Regions from separate parts of the Clostridium fermenticellae genome, predicted to be linked through region 2. Evidence: a T-box and tRNA genes for the amino acid it is inferred to sense, from the RefSeq annotation. Region 2 holds a T-box; the other regions hold tRNA genes.

Region 1 (5,915 bases), 1.1 Mb from region 2:
CAGTAATCTGGTGGTTATTACATAAAGGTAACACTCCTTCCCATACCGAACAGGTAGGTTAAGCTTTATTGTGCCGATGGTACTTCAGGGGCAGCCCTGCGGGAGAGTAGGTCACCGCCAGGTATAAAACTTATATTGTTCCGCGATAGCTCAACGGTGGAGCATTCGGCTGTTAACCGAAGGGTTGAAGGTTCGAATCCTTTTCGCGGAGCCATTTTTATTTTTTGTGAAAATTTTTTATCTTTATAGAATAAGAAAATTCCCAAATAGTTGCTATTTGGGAATTTTTAGTATGTTTTATGTTAATTCAAAATTGAGAGACTTTTGTACGGAAATTATTTATTAAAAGCTTCCTTCCAGTCTTTCATAAATTTCTCTATTCCTTGATCAGTTAAAGGATGTTTGATTAATTGTTTTATGATTTTATAAGGTACAGTAGCAATATGTGCACCATAAATGGCAGCATTAACGACATGCATAGGATTACGTATACTTGCTGCTATTATTTGAGTTTTTATTTCATGAACTTTAAATATAGTACATATCGAAGATATTAGATCCATGGAATTATCAGATATATCATCAAGTCTTCCAAGAAATGGGCTAACATAAGAAGCCCCCGCTCTAGCAGCCAATAGTGCTTGACCAGCTGAAAAGATAAGTGTTACATTTGTCTGTATACCTTCTTTTGATAAAACTTTTACAGCTTTTAACCCTTCCTCAGTCATAGGTATCTTTACGACCATATTTTTATGAATCTTTGCTATTTTTCTGCCTTCCTTTATCATTCCATCTGCATCTGAAGCTATAACTTCTCCACTTATAGGACCATCAACAATAGAAGTGATTTCTTTTATTACCTCATTAAAATCGCGTCCTTCTTTTGCTATTAATGAAGGATTCGTAGTAACACCACAAATAATCCCCATGTCATTAGCTTCTTTTATTTCTTCTACATTTGCCGTATCTATGAATAGTTTCATAAAATTGCCTCCTTGTTATTCTGATTAAAGTTTTGTCTATAATCAAAATAACAGAGATAATAAGTAAATTTCAACTATAATATAAGGGTAAATTATAGCTGAAATCTGTTTTAAAGTATTATTTAATAGTTTCTCTTATGATATCTCGTAAATTTGTATTTTAATTTTACTATTCTAATGAAGGAATTAATTCAACTTTAGTATAGTAAGAGGAATAACAACTTTATCTGATGTATTAAAAGATGGGCAGAACAATATAGAAAAGGCTGTTGAAAATATAATGAAGCTCATTAATTTGGTATGATATACTTAGAAACTAAATATGACTAAAAATATAAAAAACTATTGACAAAGTAATATTACGCTAGTATAATTCTTAATTGTAGCCAATCGGGTTTTATAGATAGACTACATTGTGACATATATCTGGTGATTATTACATAAAGGTAACACTCCTTCCCATATCGAACAGGTAGGTTAAGCTTTATTGTGCTTATGGTACTTCAGAGGAGACTTTGTGGAAGAGCAAGTCGTTGCCGGATTAGTATGGATCTTTAGCTCAGTTGGTTAGAGCAACCGGCTCATAACCGGTCGGTCCGGGGTTCGAATCCCTGAAGGTCCACCAAATATGGGGGTATAGCTCAGTTGGGAGAGCATCTGCCTTGCACGCAGAGGGTCAAGAGTTCGAGTCTCTTTATCTCCACCATAAAAGATGAGGAAAATTTACTTTCCTCATCTTTTTTATACTAAAAAATAATATGTGAAGTTCTATTTTGTCTAAAATGTTTTCTTGACAGTATAAACTTAGTATGGTATTATATTAATCGTTGTAAATGTTAGTGAACCTTGAAAATCAAACAGAGAAGAGTAAAAAATAAACCAGCAATTCTTTTGAAAGCTGTTTTGGCAGCTTAAAAGTAAAGTAAATGAGCTTAAGTTGAACTCAAAACTCTGAATAAGAGTTTTATATAAGAAATTAAATTGAGAGTTTGATCCTGGCTCAGGACGAACGCTGGCGGCGTGCTTAACACATGCAAGTCGAGCGAGAGAAATCCCTTCGGGGATGGATCTAGCGGCGGACGGGTGAGTAACACGTGGGCAACCTGCCTCAAAGAGGGGGATAGCCTCCCGAAAGGGAGATTAATACCGCATAATGTTGTTTTACTGCATAGTAAAGCAACCAAAGGAGTAATCCACTTTGAGATGGGCCCGCGCCGCATTAGTTAGTTGGTGAGGTAATGGCTCACCAAGGCGACGATGCGTAGCCGACCTGAGAGGGTGATCGGCCACATTGGAACTGAGAGACGGTCCAGACTCCTACGGGAGGCAGCAGTGGGGAATATTGCACAATGGGCGGAAGCCTGATGCAGCAACGCCGCGTGGGTGATGAAGGTTTTCGGATTGTAAAGCCCTGTCTTTTGGGACGATAATGACGGTACCAAAGGAGGAAGCCACGGCTAACTACGTGCCAGCAGCCGCGGTAATACGTAGGTGGCGAGCGTTGTCCGGATTTACTGGGCGTAAAGGGTGCGTAGGCGGATATTTAAGTGGGATGTGAAAACCCCGGGCTTAACCCGGGGACTGCATTTCAAACTGGATATCTGGAGTGCAGGAGAGGAAAGCGGAATTCCTAGTGTAGCGGTGAAATGCGTAGAGATTAGGAAGAACACCAGTGGCGAAGGCGGCTTTCTGGACTGTAACTGACGCTGAGGCACGAAAGCGTGGGTAGCAAACAGGATTAGATACCCTGGTAGTCCACGCCGTAAACGATGAGTACTAGGTGTAGGAGGTATCGACCCCTTCTGTGCCGCAGTAAACGCAATAAGTACTCCGCCTGGGAAGTACGATCGCAAGATTAAAACTCAAAGGAATTGACGGGGGCCCGCACAAGCAGCGGAGCATGTGGTTTAATTCGAAGCAACGCGAAGAACCTTACCTAGACTTGACATCCCCTGAATTACCTGTAATTAGGGAAGCCCTCCGGGGCAGGGAGACAGGTGGTGCATGGTTGTCGTCAGCTCGTGTCGTGAGATGTTAGGTTAAGTCCTGCAACGAGCGCAACCCCTATCATTAGTTGCTACCATTAAGTTGAGCACTCTAGTGAGACTGCCCGGGTCAACCGGGAGGAAGGTGGGGATGACGTCAAATCATCATGCCCCTTATGTCTAGGGCTACACACGTGCTACAATGGTGAATACAGAGAGATGCAAACCCGCAAGGGTGAGCCAAACTTTAAAATTCACCTCAGTTCGGATTGCAGGCTGAAACCCGCCTGCATGAAGCTGGAGTTGCTAGTAATCGCGAATCAGAATGTCGCGGTGAATGCGTTCCCGGGCCTTGTACACACCGCCCGTCACACCATGAGAGTTGGCAACACCCGAAGTCCGTGGGGTAACCGTAAGGAACCAGCGGCCGAAGGTGGGGTTAATAATTGGGGTGAAGTCGTAACAAGGTAGCCGTAGGAGAACCTGCGGCTGGATCACCTCCTTTCTAAGGAGTCGTAAGATAGGTAACTCTATCTTAAAGATCGGTTTATATTTATCTGTTTGATTTATATTGTTCACAATTCTAATATATGGGGGTATAGCTCAGTTGGGAGAGCATCTGCCTTGCACGCAGAGGGTCAAGAGTTCGAGTCTCTTTATCTCCACCATGTGGGCTTATAGCTCAGCTGGTTAGAGCGCACGCCTGATAAGCGTGAGGTCGATGGTTCGAGTCCATTTAAGCCCACCATTTGTTCTTTGAAAACTGCACAGAGAAGAAAGTTAAAGTAAAGTTATTACTTTGTAAAATTGATTAAAGATTCTTAATTATTTGATATATATTAACATATATTATTATTAATTAACCGGTAAAAATTGATAGAAACGGGTAGCTTGAGGAAAATGTCGTGCAAAGGGTGGAGCTTACTTATGTAAGTGAGTATCCGGGCGAAACATTTGACAGAAAGATACGGAGTTTATAGCAATTTTTACTTAAAAGGTCAAGCTACAAAGGGCGCATGGTGAATGCCATGGCACCAGGAGTCGAAGAAGGACGCGATAAGCTGCGATAAGCTCCGGGTAGGCGCAAATAGCCTGTGATCCGTAGATTTCCGAATGGGGCAACCCGCATGACTAACGTCATGTACTGTAAACTGAATTCATAGGTTTATAGAGACACACCCGGGGAACTGAAACATCTAAGTACCCGGAGGAAGAGAAAGAAATATCGATTTCTTTAGTAGCGGCGAGCGAAAGAGAATGAGCCCAAACCAGGAACTTGTTCCTGGGGTTGCGGGTAGATCACAATTACTTTTATTCTTTAATTGAAGAGAGCTGGAAGGCTCCGCCACAGAAGGTAAAAGCCCTGTAAGTAAAAAAGAATTTTAGTTAGATCTATTCCAGAGTACCACGAGACACGTGAAACCTTGTGGGAAGCTGGGAGGACCACCTCCCAAGGCTAAATACTACCTGGTGACCGATAGTGAAGCAGTACCGTGAGGGAAAGGTGAAAAGAACCCCGGAAGGGGAGTGAAATAGAACCTGAAACCGTGTGTCCACAACCGGTCGAAGCACATTTAAGTGCGACGACGTGCTTTTTGTAGAACGAGCCAGCGAGTTACGGTATGTAGCAAGGTTAAGTACTTATGGTACGGAGCCGGAGGGAAACCGAGTCTGAATAGGGCGACCAGTTGCATGCTGTAGACCCGAAACCGGGTGACCTATCCATGGACAGGATGAAGCGGAAGTAAAATTCCGTGGAGGTCCGAACCGCGTTGGTGTTGAAAAACCATGGGATGAGCTGTGGATAGCGGAGAAATTCCAATCGAACCCGGAGATAGCTGGTTCTCCTCGAAATAGCTTTAGGGCTAGCGTCGGGACTGAGTAATGGAGGTAGAGCACTGAATAGGCTAGGGGCTTTAAAAAGTTACTGAACCTTATCAAACTCCGAATGCCATTTACTTGTATCCCGGCAGTCAGACTGCGAATGATAAGATCCGTGGTCAAAAGGGAAACAGCCCAGATCATCAGCTAAGGTCCCAAAGTGTAAGTTAAGTGGTAAAGGATGTGGGATTTCTAAGACAACTAGGATGTTGGCTTAGAAGCAGCCACTCATTTAAAGAGTGCGTAATAGCTCACTAGTCGAGAGATCCTGCGCCGAAAATGTCCGGGGCTAAAACTTACCACCGAAGCTATGGACTCGTAAGAGTGGTAGAGGAGCTTCCTGTATGGATTGAAGCCGTACCGTAAGGAGCGGTGGACCGTACAGGAGTGAGTATGCTGGCATAAGTAGCGAGAAATAAGTGAGAATCTTATTGGTCGAAAACCTGAGGTTTCCTGGGGAAGGCTCGTCCTCCCAGGGTTAGTCGGGACCTAAGCCGAGGCCGAAAGGCGTAGGTGATGGACAATTGGTTGATATTCCAATACCGCCAGTTTACGTTTGACAGATGGGATGACGCAGGAGGATAGGATGTGCACACTATTGGATGTGTGTCTAAGCACTCAGACGTGCCCGGAAGGTAAATCCACCGGGATTAGTTAAGGTGTTACAGGGATCTCTTTTTAAGAGAGAAGTATCCGGTTCCACGCTGCCAAGAAAAGTCTCTATGGAGTAAACCGGTGCCCGTACCGCAAACCGACACAGGTAGGTGAGGAGAAAATCCTAAGACCATCGGAAGAATTGCTGTTAAGGAACTAGGCAAATTGACCCCGTAACTTAGGGATAAGGGGTGCCATCTTTATTGATGGCCGCAGAGAATAGGCTCAAGCAACTGTTTAGCAAAAACACAGGTCTCTGCTAAAGCGTAAGCTGATGTATAGGGGCTGACGCCTGCCCGGTGCTGGAAGGTTAAGGGGAATACTAAGCCGTATGGCGAAGGTATGAACTTAAGCCCCAGTAAACGGCGGCCGTAACTATAACGGTCCTAAGGTAGCGAAATTCCTTGTCGGG
Region 2 (5,915 bases):
TTTCAACAGGAAGTGCTTGTGCATCAGCTTCACTGGATCCATCACATGTACTTCTATCTTTAGGATTGCCTCATGAGATAGCACATGGATCAATGAGACTAAGTCTTGGAGCAGGAACTACAGAAGAGGACGTAGACTATGCACTTAAAGTAATTCCTAAGGTTGTTAAGAGAAGAAGAGATATGTCACCACTTTGGGAAGAATTTTTGTCAAATGAGAAAAATAAGAAAGAAGGTAAATAATTATGATGTATAGTGAAAAAGTTATGGATCATTTTAGAAATCCTAGAAATGTAGGAGAAATTCCTGACGCGAATGGTATAGGAGAGGTTGGAAACCCACAATGTGGAGATATAATGAAAATGTATATAAAGGTTGAGGATAATGTCATAAAGGATGTTAAATTTAAGACATTTGGCTGCGGTTCTGCAATAGCTTCTTCAAGTATGGCTACTGAACTTATAAAGGGAAAGACATTAGAGGATGCATGGAGTCTTACAAATAAAGCGGTAGCTGAAGCATTAGACGGACTTCCACCAGTAAAAATACATTGTTCAGTTTTGGCGGAAGAGGCAATTCATAAAGCAATAAATAACTACAGAGAGTCAGTAGGACTAGAACCTTGGGATTTAAAAACACATTCAGAGACTATTCATGAACATGTTCACGGAAATTAATAACTTGTTTCTAATATAACCTCTTTTTAAAGAGGTTATATTTTTTTTGTATTTGGGAAAAATACCATAGAGAATTTGTATTTAGGAGATGTGCATTATGTATAGATCTAAGGATTTTATGCTTATGGAGGTAATAGATTTAACTGGTAAAAAGCTTGGACTTATAAATGATATTATTGTAGATTTTGATAGCAGAAAAGTACTTGGGTTTAGTGTATCATCTAATAATTGGTTCGGAAAAAATATTAGTATCTTGTTTGAGGATATTGTAAGTTTTAATTCTGTGATGATAGTTGCAAAAGCTACAAATGGTGATTTCTTAAATTTTAAGGATGTAAAAGGAATAGATGTTCGTGATAGAGAAGAGAATATAATTGGCATAGTAGAAGATATAATGTTTGAAGAAAAGAAATTTAATATACTTACATTGGTGGTATCGACAGGTATTATTAATAATTTTATATACGGGAAAAAAATAGTACTTGTAAAAGATATAATACTTGGGGATAAGAATATTTTTTTGAATAAGAGAAGTGAGAATGTAAGTTTATTGAGTTTGCCACATCGATTATTTAAGGAAGATGATTTAGATGAAGGTAGATTATAAAAGCAAAAAAATAAGATATATTTTATCTGCACTTATAGGTTTGTTAATAATATATCTTCTAATAAAAAGTATTATAATAAGAGAAGTAGTATACCTGGTTTTTATTTCTTTTATCATATCATATGCATTAAAACCTGTACAAAAATATCTAGAGGGATTTGGTCTAAAGAGCAATTATAGTGCACTTATTATCATATGTGTATTGACATTTATATTTATTTTAGGTATAGGTATTTTAATACCATCTATAATTAGAGAAGGTTCAAATATAAGTGATGCTGTGAGCGGGATTCAGAATTTTATTGATAATTTATACTATAAAATAAAAATAATAAGTAATAATCCAACTATATATAGAATAATGAATGATTTGTCACTTAAAGTAAATCATCAGATTACATTAGCAGGATCAAGATTGTTTGATGTAATACTTAATATGGGGGGAAATTTAATGGCATTTGCTATTATTCCGATAATATCATACTATTTTTTATCAGATGCCAATAATATAAATAACACGGCTTTAAATTTTTTCCCGGCAAAAAGCAGAAATATAATAAAAAAAATTAGCTTAGATATAGATAAAGTACTTGGAAAATATATATTAAGTCAATTGTTTTTGTGTGCAATTATCGGAGCATTTACGTTTATTATACTTATGTTTTTTAAGGTGGATTTTCCTGTAATATTGTCTATGTATAATGCATTTATGAATATAATTCCGTATTTTGGACCGATATTTGGAGCATTCCCGGTTATTTTTGTTGCATTAATAAGGTCACCGCAAAGTGCACTGTGGGTTACAGTCTGGCTTTATATACTACAACAGGTAGAAGGAAATATACTATCACCTAAGGTTACAGGAGATAGTGTAAGTATGCATCCTCTGATGGTAATAATTTTATTGATTTTAGGCGGGAAAATAGCAGGATTCATGGGAATGATACTTGCAATTCCAATTGGAGTAATAATTAAAGGAATTTATGATAATATAAATTATTACATATTTTAATGGTTTGATTTTATAGTTAACTCTATATTGACATATTGTAAAGTTTTGCTTATAATCATATAATAATCAAGTAAAAATGTAATATTATTGATGATGATCAGGAGAAGTAAATATATTTCTGCACTTAGAGAAAAAGTGGTTGGTGAAAACTTTTTGAGAATAATATTGAAGCAGCCCGGGAGTTATGTTATAAATGAGTTCACAATTAATATTTGTGTAATTAGGGTGGTACCGCGGAGTAGCTTTCGTCCCTTGGGGATGGGAGTTTTTTTTATGAAATTAATACATTAGGAGTGATGAAAATGGAAAATTTGGGACTAAATGATATAAGAGAGAAGTATTTAAGCTTTTTTGAAGAAAAAGAACATTTAAGAATGCATAGTTTTTCTCTTGTACCTAAGAATGATAAGAGTCTACTTTTAATTAATGCTGGTATGGCTCCACTGAAACCATATTTTACTGGACTTAAAACTCCACCTAAAAAGAGAGTTGCTACATGCCAAAAATGTGTAAGAACTGGGGATATAGAAAATGTAGGAAAAACATCTAGACACGGAACTTTCTTTGAGATGCTCGGAAACTTTTCTTTTGGTGATTATTTTAAAAGAGAAGCAATTTCATGGGCCTGGGAGTTTATAACTAAAATTTTAAAATTGCCAGAAGATAGATTGTATGTGACTATATATCTTGATGATGATGAAGCATTTGAAATTTGGAGCAAAGAGATTGGTGTGGATGAATCAAGAATATTTAGACTTGGAAAAGAGGATAATTTTTGGGAACATGGTGTAGGGCCGTGTGGACCCTGTTCTGAGATACACTATGATAAAAATATTGAAAGAGGAATAATAAAGACGGTAGATGAATTCATAAAAGCTGGGGATGATGATAGAGTAATTGAGTTTTGGAATCTTGTATTTACTCAATTTGATAAAGATGAGGAAGGAAATTATAACAGACTTGCAAATCCAAATATAGATACAGGAATGGGACTTGAAAGGATGGCAACTATAATGCAGAACAAGGAAAGCATATTTGAGGTCGATACAATTAGAAATATTTTAGATGAAGTATGTAAGATTGCTAATGTTAAATATGATGAAAATTCGAAAGAGGACGTATCTATTAGAGTTATAACTGATCATATAAGAAGCTTGACTTTTATGATTTCAGATGGCATATTACCCTCAAATGAGGGGAGAGGGTATGTTCTTAGAAGGCTTTTAAGAAGAGCTGCCAAACATGGAAAATCACTAGGAATAAATAATGCCTTTTTGTATAAACTAGCAGATGTAGTTATAGATAATTCGTGTGGAAATTATCCTGAGTTATCAGAGAAAAGGGATTATATAAAGAGAGTTATAAGCCTTGAAGAACAGAGATTTGATGAAACTATAGACAGTGGAATGCAGATTTTAGATGAATTTATGAATGATATGCTTGAAAAAAGGCAAACAGTTTTATCTGGTAAAAAAGCATTCAAATTATATGACACATATGGATTCCCTATCGAATTAACGGAAGAGATACTCGAAGAAAATGGAATGTCAGTTGACTTGAAAGAATTTGATGAGGAAATGGATATACAGAGAAAAAGAGCTAGAGCAGCAAGAGAAGAGACAAATTATATGGGAACAGAAGATACTATATTAAATAAAATACCACTTGATATAGAAACTGAGTTTGAAGGGTATAATAATATAGAGTATACTTCAAAAGTTATACTTTTAGTTAGGGATGAACAGTTCGTTGATTCACTAAATGAAGCAGATGATGGAATAATTGTAGTTCAACATACCCCTTTTTATGCAGAAATGGGTGGTCAAGTAGGTGATACTGGATATATATATAATGACTCCTTTAAGGGAAGAGTAGTAGACTGCAAAAATAATATTTCAGGTAAAATACTACATTTTATAAAAGTTGAAAAAGGCAGTGTAAAGTTAAATGATAATGTAAATTTGGCTGTTGATGAAGAACGTAGAAATAAAATAAGAAGAAATCACACTGCTACACATATTTTGGATTCGGCTCTGAAAAGAGTTTTAGGTGATCATGTACATCAGTCAGGTTCATATCTTGATGATGAAAGGTTGAGATTTGATTTTAATCATTTTAAGGCTTTGAACAGTGATGAATTAAAGAGTGTTGAGAGACTTGTAAATAAGACTATAATGAGTGGATTAGAAGTAAATACCCGTATTATGAATCTTGAGGAAGCAAAAAAAATTGGTGCAATAGCTTTATTTGATGATAAATACAAAGATGAAGTTAGAGTAGTTTCGGTTGGAGATTTTAGTATGGAGTTATGTGGTGGAACACATGCAGTTAATTCATCTGAAATAGGATTATTTAAAATAGTATCTGAAACTGGAATTGCAGCTGGTATAAGGAGAATAGAAGCTATTACAGGATTTAGAGCATTAGATTTTGTTGAAGGCAAGAGTGATTTATTAAAACAGGCAGCAGAAAGATTAAAGTGTTCTGATAAAGAAATAATTCATAAGATTGACCTTCAAATGCGAGAAATAAAAGAAAAGGATAAACAAATTGAGAAATTAAATGCAAAACTAGCAGGTGGTGCAGAAGACGAGATAATTAAGAATGTCAAGGAAATAAATGGTATAAAATTATTTACCGGAGTAGTGAAGGATGTTGAAGGTGATGCGCTTAGAACTTTAGCAGATAAAGTTAGAAGTAAAGGTGGAGATTGTGTAGTATTGTTATGCAGTATAGCAAACAATAAGCTTCAGTTTGTAGCTATGGCATCTAAAAATACTCTAGCTAAAGGAGTACACTGTGGAAAACTTATAAAAGAGGTTGCAGCTATTGCAGGAGGAAGTGGTGGAGGAAGACCAGATATGGCTCAGGCTGGTGGAAAACTTCCTGAAAAGGCATATGAGGCAGTAGAAAAAAGTGCTATGGTTATGGAAACATTAGTCAAATAGTATACATTTTTAAAAATATGTTCTATAATATACTTATTAGAATATTAGCGAGGTGATATAAATGGGCAATGATAATACTATTCAGTTTGATATATCCAAAAACAAAAGGGATTTAACTAAGGAGATATTGACTGAAGTTTACGATTCGCTAATTAAAAAGGGATATAACCCTGTTAACCAATTAGTAGGATATTTAATCTCTGGTGACCCCACTTATATAACAAATTATAATGGAGCAAGAGCACTAGTAAGAAAGCTTGAAAGAGATGAAATTATGGAGGAAGTTCTAAAAGCTTATTTGGGGATAAAATAAAAGTGCCCTTAAAGGGGCATTTTTGTTTTAGGTTAAATAGTTATTTATTATGTATGCAAATTAGGAGATTTTTATGAGAATACTGGGATTAGATATAGGTGACAGGACTATAGGAGTGGCTGTAAGTGATCCTCTTGGCTTTACTGCACAGGGTATTACTACTATAAGAAGAAAAAGTGAAGAGAAAGATATAGAAAAATTAAAGCAAATTTGTTTAGAATACGAGGTAGATACTATTGTTTCTGGATTACCCAAAAATATGAATGGAACTTTGGGACCTCAGAGTGAGAAAGTATTAAAATTTTGTGATATTATAAAAGATAATATAGATTTACCTATAAAGATGTGGGATGAAAGAT
Region 3 (5,915 bases), 1.2 Mb from region 2:
AGAACGGATTTAGAGGGTAATATAATATTGACGAGCAATGGAAATAGTATATTTAAATATTAAATAATATATGCAAAAAATAAAAATGGCTCCGCGAAAAGGATTCGAACCTTCAACCCTTCGGTTAACAGCCGAATGCTCCACCGTTGAGCTATCGCGGAACAATATAAGTTTTATACCTGGCGGTGACCTACTCTCCCGCAGGGCTGCCCCTGAAGTACCATCGGCACAATAAAGCTTAACCTACCTGTTCGGTATGGGAAGGAGTGTTACCTTTATGTAATAACCACCAGATTGCTGATTGCTTCTAAATCTTTGATTTAGATAAATATGCATTGACTAAAACTCTAATAAAATTTATACTAACCGGAGGTTTATAAATAAATCCCGGCTAATTGAGATTGTTCTCTCAAAACTGCACAGTAAAGATAGAAGAAATTGATTAAGAAAAGTAACTGGTCAAGCCCTCGACCTATTAGTATCAGTCAGCTGAACATATCGCTATGCTTACACCTCTGACCTATCAACCTTGTGTTCTTCAAGGGGTCTTACTAGCTTACGCTATGGGAAATCTAATCTTGAGGTGGGCTTCACGCTTAGATGCTTTCAGCGTTTATCCCGTCCCGACATAGCTACCCAGCCGTGCTCCTGGCGGAACAACTGGTACACCAGAGGTCAGTCCATCCCGGTCCTCTCGTACTAAGGACAGCTCCTCTCAAATTTCCTGCGCCCGCAGCGGATAGGGACCGAACTGTCTCACGACGTTCTGAACCCAGCTCGCGTGCCGCTTTAATGGGCGAACGGCCCAACCCTTGGGACCTACTTCAGCCCCAGGATGCGACGAGCCGACATCGAGGTGCCAAACCTCCCCGTCGATGTGGACTCTTGGGGGAGATCAGCCTGTTATCCCCGAGGTAGCTTTTATCCGTTGAGCGATGGCCCTCCCACGAGGTACCACCGGATCACTAAGCCCGACTTTCGTCCCTGCTCCACCTGTATGTGTCGCAGTCAGGCTCCCTTCTGCCTTTGCACTCTGCGAACGATTTCTAACCGTTCTGAGGGAACCTTTGGGCGCCTCCGTTACATTTTAGGAGGCGACCGCCCCAGTCAAACTGCCCGCCTAACAATGTCCCGTGACCAGATAAATGGCCTCCGGTTAGAATTCCAGTACTGTCAGGGTGGTATCCCAAGGGTGACTCCACCAGGGCTGACGCCCGGGTATCTAAGTCTCCCACCTATCCTGTACAGACAATACCGAAACTCAATGTTAAGCTGCAGTAAAGCTCTACGGGGTCTTTCCGTCCAACTGCGGGTAGCAAGCATCTTCACTTGCACTACAATTTCGCCGGATTTGCTGTTGAGACAGTGCTCAAATCATTACGCCATTCGTGCGGGTCGGAACTTACCCGACAAGGAATTTCGCTACCTTAGGACCGTTATAGTTACGGCCGCCGTTTACTGGGGCTTAAGTTCATACCTTCGCCATACGGCTTAGTATTCCCCTTAACCTTCCAGCACCGGGCAGGCGTCAGCCCCTATACATCAGCTTACGCTTTAGCAGAGACCTGTGTTTTTGCTAAACAGTTGCTTGAGCCTATTCTCTGCGGCCATCAATAAAGATGGCACCCCTTATCCCTAAGTTACGGGGTCAATTTGCCTAGTTCCTTAACAGCAATTCTTCCGATGGTCTTAGGATTTTCTCCTCACCTACCTGTGTCGGTTTGCGGTACGGGCACCGGTTTACTCCATAGAGACTTTTCTTGGCAGCGTGGAACCGGATACTTCTCTCTTAAAAAGAGATCCCTGTAACACCTTAACTAATCCCGGTGGATTTACCTTCCGGGCACGTCTAAGTGCTTAGACACACATCCAATAGTGTGCACATCCTATCCTCCTGCGTCATCCCATCTGTCAAACGCAAACTGGCGGTATTGGAATATCAACCAATTGTCCATCACCTACGCCTTTCGGCCTCGGCTTAGGTCCCGACTAACCCTGGGAGGACGAGCCTTCCCCAGGAAACCTCAGGTTTTCGACCAATAAGATTCTCACTTATTTCTCGCTACTTATGCCAGCATACTCACTCCTGTACGGTCCACCGCTCCTTACGGTACGGCTTCAATCCATACAGGAAGCTCCTCTACCACTCTTACGAGTCCATAGCTTCGGTGGTAAGTTTTAGCCCCGGACATTTTCGGCGCAGGATCTCTCGACTAGTGAGCTATTACGCACTCTTTAAATGAGTGGCTGCTTCTAAGCCAACATCCTAGTTGTCTTAGAAATCCCACATCCTTTACCACTTAACTTACACTTTGGGACCTTAGCTGATGATCTGGGCTGTTTCCCTTTTGACCACGGATCTTATCATTCGCAGTCTGACTGCCGGGATACAAGTAAATGGCATTCGGAGTTTGATAAGGTTCAGTAACTTTTTAAAGCCCCTAGCCTATTCAGTGCTCTACCTCCATTACTCAGTCCCGACGCTAGCCCTAAAGCTATTTCGAGGAGAACCAGCTATCTCCGGGTTCGATTGGAATTTCTCCGCTATCCACAGCTCATCCCATGGTTTTTCAACACCAACGCGGTTCGGACCTCCACGGAATTTTACTTCCGCTTCATCCTGTCCATGGATAGGTCACCCGGTTTCGGGTCTACAGCATGCAACTGGTCGCCCTATTCAGACTCGGTTTCCCTCCGGCTCCGTACCATAAGTACTTAACCTTGCTACATACCGTAACTCGCTGGCTCGTTCTACAAAAAGCACGTCGTCGCACTTAAATGTGCTTCGACCGGTTGTGGACACACGGTTTCAGGTTCTATTTCACTCCCCTTCCGGGGTTCTTTTCACCTTTCCCTCACGGTACTGCTTCACTATCGGTCACCAGGTAGTATTTAGCCTTGGGAGGTGGTCCTCCCAGCTTCCCACAAGGTTTCACGTGTCTCGTGGTACTCTGGAATAGATCTAACTAAAATTCTTTTTTACTTACAGGGCTTTTACCTTCTGTGGCGGAGCCTTCCAGCTCTCTTCAATTAAAGAATAAAAGTAATTGTGATCTACCCGCAACCCCAGGAACAAGTTCCTGGTTTGGACTCATTCTCTTTCGCTCGCCGCTACTAAAGAAATCGATATTTCTTTCTCTTCCTCCGGGTACTTAGATGTTTCAGTTCCCCGGGTGTGTCTCTATAAACCTATGAATTCAGTTTACAGTACATGACGTTAGTCATGTGGGTTGCCCCATTCGGAAATCTACGGATCACAGGCTATTTGCGCCTACCCGAAGCTTATCGCAGCTTATCGCGTCCTTCTTCGACTCCTGGTGCCATGGCATTCACCATGCGCCCTTTGTAGCTTGACCTTTTAAGTAAAAATTGCTATAAACTCCGTATCTTTCTGTCAAATGTTTCGCTCAGACACTCACTTACCTAAGTAAGCTCCGCTCTTCGCCCGACATTTTCCGCAAGCTACCCGTTTCTATCAATTTTTACCGGTTAATTAATAATAATATATGTTAATATATATCAAATAATTAAGAATCTTTAATCAATTTTACAAAGTAATAACTTTACTTTAACTTTCTTCTCTGTGCAGTTTTCAAAGAACAAATGGTGGGCTTAAATGGACTCGAACCATCGACCTCACGCTTATCAGGCGTGCGCTCTAACCAGCTGAGCTATAAGCCCATATGGTGGAGATAAAGAGACTCGAACTCTTGACCCTCTGCGTGCAAGGCAGATGCTCTCCCAACTGAGCTATACCCCCATATATTAGAATTGTGAACAATATAAATCAAACAGATAAATATAAACCAGTCTTTAAGATAGAGTTACCTATCTTACGACTCCTTAGAAAGGAGGTGATCCAGCCGCAGGTTCTCCTACGGCTACCTTGTTACGACTTCACCCCAATTATTAACCCCACCTTCGGCCGCTGGTTCCTTACGGTTACCCCACGGACTTCGGGTGTTGCCAACTCTCATGGTGTGACGGGCGGTGTGTACAAGGCCCGGGAACGCATTCACCGCGACATTCTGATTCGCGATTACTAGCAACTCCAGCTTCATGCAGGCGGGTTTCAGCCTGCAATCCGAACTGAGGTGAATTTTAAAGTTTGGCTCACCCTTGCGGGTTTGCATCTCTCTGTATTCACCATTGTAGCACGTGTGTAGCCCTAGACATAAGGGGCATGATGATTTGACGTCATCCCCACCTTCCTCCCGGTTGACCCGGGCAGTCTCACTAGAGTGCTCAACTTAATGGTAGCAACTAATGATAGGGGTTGCGCTCGTTGCAGGACTTAACCTAACATCTCACGACACGAGCTGACGACAACCATGCACCACCTGTCTCCCTGCCCCGGAGGGCTTCCCTAATTACAGGTAATTCAGGGGATGTCAAGTCTAGGTAAGGTTCTTCGCGTTGCTTCGAATTAAACCACATGCTCCGCTGCTTGTGCGGGCCCCCGTCAATTCCTTTGAGTTTTAATCTTGCGATCGTACTTCCCAGGCGGAGTACTTATTGCGTTTACTGCGGCACAGAAGGGGTCGATACCTCCTACACCTAGTACTCATCGTTTACGGCGTGGACTACCAGGGTATCTAATCCTGTTTGCTACCCACGCTTTCGTGCCTCAGCGTCAGTTACAGTCCAGAAAGCCGCCTTCGCCACTGGTGTTCTTCCTAATCTCTACGCATTTCACCGCTACACTAGGAATTCCGCTTTCCTCTCCTGCACTCCAGATATCCAGTTTGAAATGCAGTCCCCGGGTTAAGCCCGGGGTTTTCACATCCCACTTAAATATCCGCCTACGCACCCTTTACGCCCAGTAAATCCGGACAACGCTCGCCACCTACGTATTACCGCGGCTGCTGGCACGTAGTTAGCCGTGGCTTCCTCCTTTGGTACCGTCATTATCGTCCCAAAAGACAGGGCTTTACAATCCGAAAACCTTCATCACCCACGCGGCGTTGCTGCATCAGGCTTCCGCCCATTGTGCAATATTCCCCACTGCTGCCTCCCGTAGGAGTCTGGACCGTCTCTCAGTTCCAATGTGGCCGATCACCCTCTCAGGTCGGCTACGCATCGTCGCCTTGGTGAGCCGTTACCCCACCAACTAACTAATGCGACGCGGGCCCATCTCAAAGTGGATTACTCCTTTGGTTGCTTTACTATGCAGTAAAACAACATTATGCGGTATTAATCTCCCTTTCGGGAGGCTATCCCCCTCTTTGAGGCAGGTTGCCCACGTGTTACTCACCCGTCCGCCGCTAGATCCATCCCCGAAGGGATTTCTCTCGCTCGACTTGCATGTGTTAAGCACGCCGCCAGCGTTCGTCCTGAGCCAGGATCAAACTCTCAATTTAATTTCTTATATAAAACTCTTATTCAGAGTTTTGAGTTCAACTTAAGCTCATTTACTTTACTTTTAAGCTGCCAAAGCAGCTTCCAAAAGAATTGCTGGTTTATTTTTATTCTTCTCTGTTTGATTTTCAATGTTCAATACCATCAACATGGCTTTCTTAGAATATCACATCCAAGAACAGTTGTCAACATAATCACTAATATTTTTTTACAATTCCAAATATGATATGTTTTGACAACAGAAATTATTCTACCATAAATACATTAAACTCAAAAATGATTTAACGCTGTTATATTATTTTATAATCTTCAATTTCGTTATTACTATTTAATTCTAATATTTGCATATAGGGACACACTAGGAAACGTATATCTATACTATTGCTTATAGGAAGAGTTACAAACCCATAGGGTCAAATCTAAGCTTAACCTATGTGCAGGCCAAGATTTCTAAAATTTAGGCACATTAAAAAATTTTGTAGTAAGTCTTAGTGAAGCGTTCTTAAAAGTCTTAGTAGATTTTATATGTTTGAGTTTACGAGTTTATCAATCTTTAT
Region 4 (5,915 bases), 1.3 Mb from region 2:
ATATATTATTATTAATTAACCGGTAAAAATTGATAGAAACGGGTAGCTTGAGGAAAATGTCGGGCGAAGGGTAGAGCTTACTTATGTAAGTGAGTATCCGGGCGAAACATTTGACAGAAAGATACGGAGTTTATAGCAATTTTTACTTAAAAGGTCAAGCTACAAAGGGCGCATGGTGAATGCCATGGCACCAGGAGTCGAAGAAGGACGCGATAAGCTGCGATAAGCTCCGGGTAGGCGCAAATAGCCTGTGATCCGTAGATTTCCGAATGGGGCAACCCACATGACTAACGTCATGTACTGTAAACTGAATTCATAGGTTTATAGAGACACACCCGGGGAACTGAAACATCTAAGTACCCGGAGGAAGAGAAAGAAATATCGATTTCTTTAGTAGCGGCGAGCGAAAGAGAATGAGCCCAAACCAGGAACTTGTTCCTGGGGTTGCGGGTAGATCACAATTACTTTTATTCTTTAATTGAAGAGAGCTGGAAGGCTCCGCCACAGAAGGTAAAAGCCCTGTAAGTAAAAAAGAATTTTAGTTAGATCTATTCCAGAGTACCACGAGACACGTGAAACCTTGTGGGAAGCTGGGAGGACCACCTCCCAAGGCTAAATACTACCTGGTGACCGATAGTGAAGCAGTACCGTGAGGGAAAGGTGAAAAGAACCCCGGAAGGGGAGTGAAATAGAACCTGAAACCGTGTGTCCACAACCGGTCGAAGCACATTTAAGTGCGACGACGTGCTTTTTGTAGAACGAGCCAGCGAGTTACGGTATGTAGCAAGGTTAAGTACTTATGGTACGGAGCCGGAGGGAAACCGAGTCTGAATAGGGCGACCAGTTGCATGCTGTAGACCCGAAACCGGGTGACCTATCCATGGACAGGATGAAGCGGAAGTAAAATTCCGTGGAGGTCCGAACCGCGTTGGTGTTGAAAAACCATGGGATGAGCTGTGGATAGCGGAGAAATTCCAATCGAACCCGGAGATAGCTGGTTCTCCTCGAAATAGCTTTAGGGCTAGCGTCGGGACTGAGTAATGGAGGTAGAGCACTGAATAGGCTAGGGGCTTTAAAAAGTTACTGAACCTTATCAAACTCCGAATGCCATTTACTTGTATCCCGGCAGTCAGACTGCGAATGATAAGATCCGTGGTCAAAAGGGAAACAGCCCAGATCATCAGCTAAGGTCCCAAAGTGTAAGTTAAGTGGTAAAGGATGTGGGATTTCTAAGACAACTAGGATGTTGGCTTAGAAGCAGCCACTCATTTAAAGAGTGCGTAATAGCTCACTAGTCGAGAGATCCTGCGCCGAAAATGTCCGGGGCTAAAACTTACCACCGAAGCTATGGACTCGTAAGAGTGGTAGAGGAGCTTCCTGTATGGATTGAAGCCGTACCGTAAGGAGCGGTGGACCGTACAGGAGTGAGTATGCTGGCATAAGTAGCGAGAAATAAGTGAGAATCTTATTGGTCGAAAACCTGAGGTTTCCTGGGGAAGGCTCGTCCTCCCAGGGTTAGTCGGGACCTAAGCCGAGGCCGAAAGGCGTAGGTGATGGACAATTGGTTGATATTCCAATACCGCCAGTTTGCGTTTGACAGATGGGATGACGCAGGAGGATAGGATGTGCACACTATTGGATGTGTGTCTAAGCACTCAGACGTGCCCGGAAGGTAAATCCACCGGGATTAGTTAAGGTGTTACAGGGATCTCTTTTTAAGAGAGAAGTATCCGGTTCCACGCTGCCAAGAAAAGTCTCTATGGAGTAAACCGGTGCCCGTACCGCAAACCGACACAGGTAGGTGAGGAGAAAATCCTAAGACCATCGGAAGAATTGCTGTTAAGGAACTAGGCAAATTGACCCCGTAACTTAGGGATAAGGGGTGCCATCTTTATTGATGGCCGCAGAGAATAGGCTCAAGCAACTGTTTAGCAAAAACACAGGTCTCTGCTAAAGCGTAAGCTGATGTATAGGGGCTGACGCCTGCCCGGTGCTGGAAGGTTAAGGGGAATACTAAGCCGTATGGCGAAGGTATGAACTTAAGCCCCAGTAAACGGCGGCCGTAACTATAACGGTCCTAAGGTAGCGAAATTCCTTGTCGGGTAAGTTCCGACCCGCACGAATGGCGTAATGATTTGAGCACTGTCTCAACAGCAAATCCGGCGAAATTGTAGTGCAAGTGAAGATGCTTGCTACCCGCAGTTGGACGGAAAGACCCCGTAGAGCTTTACTGCAGCTTAACATTGAGTTTCGGTATTGTCTGTACAGGATAGGTGGGAGACTTAGATACCCGGGCGTCAGCCCTGGTGGAGTCACCCTTGGGATACCACCCTGACAGTACTGGAATTCTAACCGGAGGCCATTTATCTGGTCACGGGACATTGTTAGGCGGGCAGTTTGACTGGGGCGGTCGCCTCCTAAAATGTAACGGAGGCGCCCAAAGGTTCCCTCAGAACGGTTAGAAATCGTTCGCAGAGTGCAAAGGCAGAAGGGAGCCTGACTGCGACACATACAGGTGGAGCAGGGACGAAAGTCGGGCTTAGTGATCCGGTGGTACCTCGTGGGAGGGCCATCGCTCAACGGATAAAAGCTACCTCGGGGATAACAGGCTGATCTCCCCCAAGAGTCCACATCGACGGGGAGGTTTGGCACCTCGATGTCGGCTCGTCGCATCCTGGGGCTGAAGTAGGTCCCAAGGGTTGGGCCGTTCGCCCATTAAAGCGGCACGCGAGCTGGGTTCAGAACGTCGTGAGACAGTTCGGTCCCTATCCGCTGCGGGCGCAGGAAATTTGAGAGGAGCTGTCCTTAGTACGAGAGGACCGGGATGGACTGACCTCTGGTGTACCAGTTGTTCCGCCAGGAGCACGGCTGGGTAGCTATGTCGGGACGGGATAAACGCTGAAAGCATCTAAGCGTGAAGCCCACCTCAAGATTAGATTTCCCATAGCGTAAGCTAGTAAGACCCCTTGAAGAACACAAGGTTGATAGGTCAGAGGTGTAAGCATAGCGATATGTTCAGCTGACTGATACTAATAGGTCGAGGGCTTGACCAGTTACTTTTCTTAATCAATTTCTTCTATCTTTACTGTGCAGTTTTGAGAGAACAATCTCAATTAGCCGGGGTTTATTTATAAACCTCCGCAATCAGCAATCTGGTGGTTATTACATAAAGGTAACACTCCTTCCCATACCGAACAGGTAGGTTAAGCTTTATTGTGCCGATGGTACTTCAGGGGCAGCCCTGCGGGAGAGTAGGTCATCGCCAGGTAAATCATACTATATTTGGATCTTTAGCTCAGTTGGTTAGAGCAACCGGCTCATAACCGGTAGGTCCGGGGTTCGAGTCCCTGAAGGTCCACCATGTATGGGGGTATAGCTCAGTTGGGAGAGCATCTGCCTTGCACGCAGAGGGTCAAGAGTTCGAGTCTCTTTATCTCCACCATAAAAAGTATCTGTGAAATAGTTTCACGGATACTTTTTTATTTTACAATTTTACCATATTGCATTAAAATGTATATATACATATAATAGAGGTTTTAATATGAATTTTTATAGGATAAAACAGTTTTATTGGGCAATAAATTCAACTTTGACTCCAAGTAGTATACATTTTGTGGAAAGTAATTTAAATTTAAATGAGCTTAAATTATTTAATAAATTATCTATAAGTGAAAAGCAGCATTGCATTAATGTTGCTTATGATGTTATAGGTGAATGTAAATTAAAAAATTTAAAACCAGATTTACTAATAAAGGCTGCATTATTACATGATATAGGTAAAATATATAAGAAGCTAAATATAATTGATAAATCTTTTATGGTTATTGCAGATAATTTATCAAACGGATATTTTAAAAAATTTTCTAATATAGAAAAAATTAATGTGTATTATAATCATGGTAAGATCGGAAGAGATATTCTTAAAAGATATAATGAAGAAGAGAGATTATTATATTTAGTTGAAAATCATAGTAATTTTAGTATAGATGATGATATAGAATTATATATATTAAGAAAATGTGATAGCAGAAATTAATATGTATGGAGGTTTTTATGAATTCAGTTCAAAGAAGAAAATATATAGAAGAATTGTTAAATAAAAGTGATGAACCACAAAAGGGTCATGTAATAGCCGAAAAATTAGGTGTTACAAGGCAAATAATAGTTAAGGATATAGCCATACTAAGGGCGGAAGGAAAAAAGGTTATTGCTACTCCAGATGGATATATAATTCCAAGACAAGATAATAATTTAGTAAGAAAGGTTATAGCTGTTTCTCATAAACCAGCTGATATAGAAGATGAGCTAGAAACTATTATAAAATATGGTGGTATCGTTGAAGATGTAATTGTAGAACATAAGATATATGGAGAAATAAAAGCTATGCTTATGCTTAAGAATTTTTATGATATTGAGAATTTTATGATTAATGTGAATAAATACAATTCAGAACCACTTCTGATACTTACTGGTGGGTTGCATTTACATACAATTTCTGCTGAGAATCATGGTATAATTAAGAATATATTGAAAGAATTAAAAATAAAGAATTATTTAGTTTCAGATTAATATGAGTTCTTTATTTTAAAATAAGAGAGGTGATATCATGAAATTTAATAAGAGACTGGTAATAGGAAGTGTAGTTCTTTTATTTTTAGTATTTTTATTGTTTATAAATAGAATTTCAGGTTTTGTAATAAATATAGAATGGTATAAAAAACTTGGATATTTATCTGTGTATTTTACTAAAATGATAGCAGTAATAAAGCTCATGATTCCTATATTTATTGTAGCATTTGTAGCTATATGGATATATTATAAAAGTCTTAATATGAGTATTATGAAATATAGAAAAGTGTTTGAAGTAAAAACTAAAAGAGAAACTGTACGAAAAAGAATATTTTTTATATTTGATTTTTTGGTTTCATTCATTATGGCCTATATTTTTTCTATTACTTATTGGTATAGAATACTTCAATTTACACATGCGGTTAAATTTGATATCTCAGATCCTATATTTCATATAAATGTATCTTTTTATGTGTTTAAATTGCCGCTTTTACAATCATTATTCGGTGGTTTTGTAAGTTTATTAGTAGTATTAGTACTTATAACACTTTTTGTTTACTTTACTTTAGTTCTAACTGATAAGGTAAAATACTCAAAAGGTTTTAAAATAAACCCAATTAACATAAATTCATTACATAGCGGGATAACTAAGTTTGCAGGCAAACAACTAGCTATAATAGCATCACTTTTGATGCTATGCGTATCAGTAGGATATATATTTAAATGTTTAAATCTTGTATACAGTACAAGAGGTGTTGCATTTGGTGCAAGTTATACAGATATACATGTTAGCTTACCGTTTTTTATAGTTATATCTGTAACTTCCATTATTTCATCTGGAGTGATATTTTGGAGTATAACTAAATCGAAAGTTAAACCTATTTTTGTATCCATTATAGCAATAATTGGATTAATCTTATTGGAAAATATAACTTCTCTAGGCGTTCAAAACTTTATAGTAAAATCAAATCAAAAAACTTTGGAACAGCCTTATATAAAATATGATATAGATTATACTAGAAAAGCATTTAATATTAATAAAACGGAAGTCCATCCTTTTGAAGTTAAGGATAATTTAACTTTAAAAGATATAGAAAGTAATAAGGATACAATAAATAATATTAGGATAAATTCAGTTAATCAAGCATTGGAGTTTTATAATCAGGTTCAGATTATAAGATATTATTATGAATTCAATGATGTGGATGTAGATAGATATAATATTGATGGAAAATTTAATCAAGTATTTATAGCTGCCAGAGAGATAGATACTCAATCTGTAGATCCTAATACTTGGCAGAATAAACATCTTATATACACACATGGCTATGGAATCGTTATGAATA

What was found. A T-box is a leader RNA that pairs with one kind of tRNA and senses whether it is charged. The one in region 2 lies ahead of alaS (alanine--tRNA ligase), so its partner is inferred to be a tRNA-Ala.
Region 1: it has a tRNA-Ala gene. The T-box ahead of alaS (alanine--tRNA ligase) is inferred to sense a tRNA for this amino acid. The anticodon was not compared.
Region 3: it has a tRNA-Ala gene. The T-box ahead of alaS (alanine--tRNA ligase) is inferred to sense a tRNA for this amino acid. The anticodon was not compared.
Region 4: it has a tRNA-Ala gene. The T-box ahead of alaS (alanine--tRNA ligase) is inferred to sense a tRNA for this amino acid. The anticodon was not compared.

What each region holds. Positions count from the first base shown of each region.
Region 1 covers NZ_CP032416.1:222,397-228,311, forward strand. Annotated here, with positions in the region: rRNA gene rrf (5S ribosomal RNA) at 7-123, shown strand; tRNA gene D4Z93_RS01075 (tRNA-Asn) at 140-214, shown strand; gene fsa (fructose-6-phosphate aldolase) at 336-983, opposite strand; rRNA gene rrf (5S ribosomal RNA) at 1,409-1,525, shown strand; tRNA gene D4Z93_RS01090 (tRNA-Ile) at 1,532-1,608, shown strand; tRNA gene D4Z93_RS01095 (tRNA-Ala) at 1,614-1,689, shown strand; rRNA gene D4Z93_RS01100 (16S ribosomal RNA) at 1,961-3,473, shown strand; tRNA gene D4Z93_RS01105 (tRNA-Ala) at 3,561-3,636, shown strand; tRNA gene D4Z93_RS01110 (tRNA-Ile) at 3,640-3,716, shown strand; rRNA gene D4Z93_RS01115 (23S ribosomal RNA) at 3,965-5,915, shown strand, end outside.
Region 2 covers NZ_CP032416.1:1,275,481-1,281,395, forward strand. Annotated here, with positions in the region: gene nifS (cysteine desulfurase NifS) at 1-242, shown strand, start outside; gene nifU (Fe-S cluster assembly scaffold protein NifU) at 248-676, shown strand; gene D4Z93_RS06165 (PRC-barrel domain-containing protein) at 774-1,283, shown strand; gene D4Z93_RS06170 (AI-2E family transporter) at 1,267-2,295, shown strand; T-box leader at 2,380-2,551, shown strand; gene alaS (alanine--tRNA ligase) at 2,598-5,243, shown strand; gene D4Z93_RS06180 (IreB family regulatory phosphoprotein) at 5,305-5,556, shown strand; gene ruvX (Holliday junction resolvase RuvX) at 5,630-5,915, shown strand, end outside.
Region 3 covers NZ_CP032416.1:2,454,836-2,460,750, forward strand. Annotated here, with positions in the region: gene D4Z93_RS11380 (ComEC/Rec2 family competence protein) at 1-63, shown strand, start outside; tRNA gene D4Z93_RS11385 (tRNA-Asn) at 87-161, opposite strand; rRNA gene rrf (5S ribosomal RNA) at 178-294, opposite strand; rRNA gene D4Z93_RS11395 (23S ribosomal RNA) at 456-3,356, opposite strand; tRNA gene D4Z93_RS11400 (tRNA-Ile) at 3,605-3,681, opposite strand; tRNA gene D4Z93_RS11405 (tRNA-Ala) at 3,685-3,760, opposite strand; rRNA gene D4Z93_RS11410 (16S ribosomal RNA) at 3,848-5,360, opposite strand.
Region 4 covers NZ_CP032416.1:11,049-16,963, forward strand. Annotated here, with positions in the region: rRNA gene D4Z93_RS00045 (23S ribosomal RNA) at 153-3,053, shown strand; rRNA gene rrf (5S ribosomal RNA) at 3,152-3,268, shown strand; tRNA gene D4Z93_RS00055 (tRNA-Ile) at 3,285-3,361, shown strand; tRNA gene D4Z93_RS00060 (tRNA-Ala) at 3,367-3,442, shown strand; gene D4Z93_RS00065 (HD domain-containing protein) at 3,542-4,036, shown strand; gene D4Z93_RS00070 (transcription repressor NadR) at 4,054-4,569, shown strand; gene D4Z93_RS00075 (UPF0182 family protein) at 4,607-5,915, shown strand, end outside.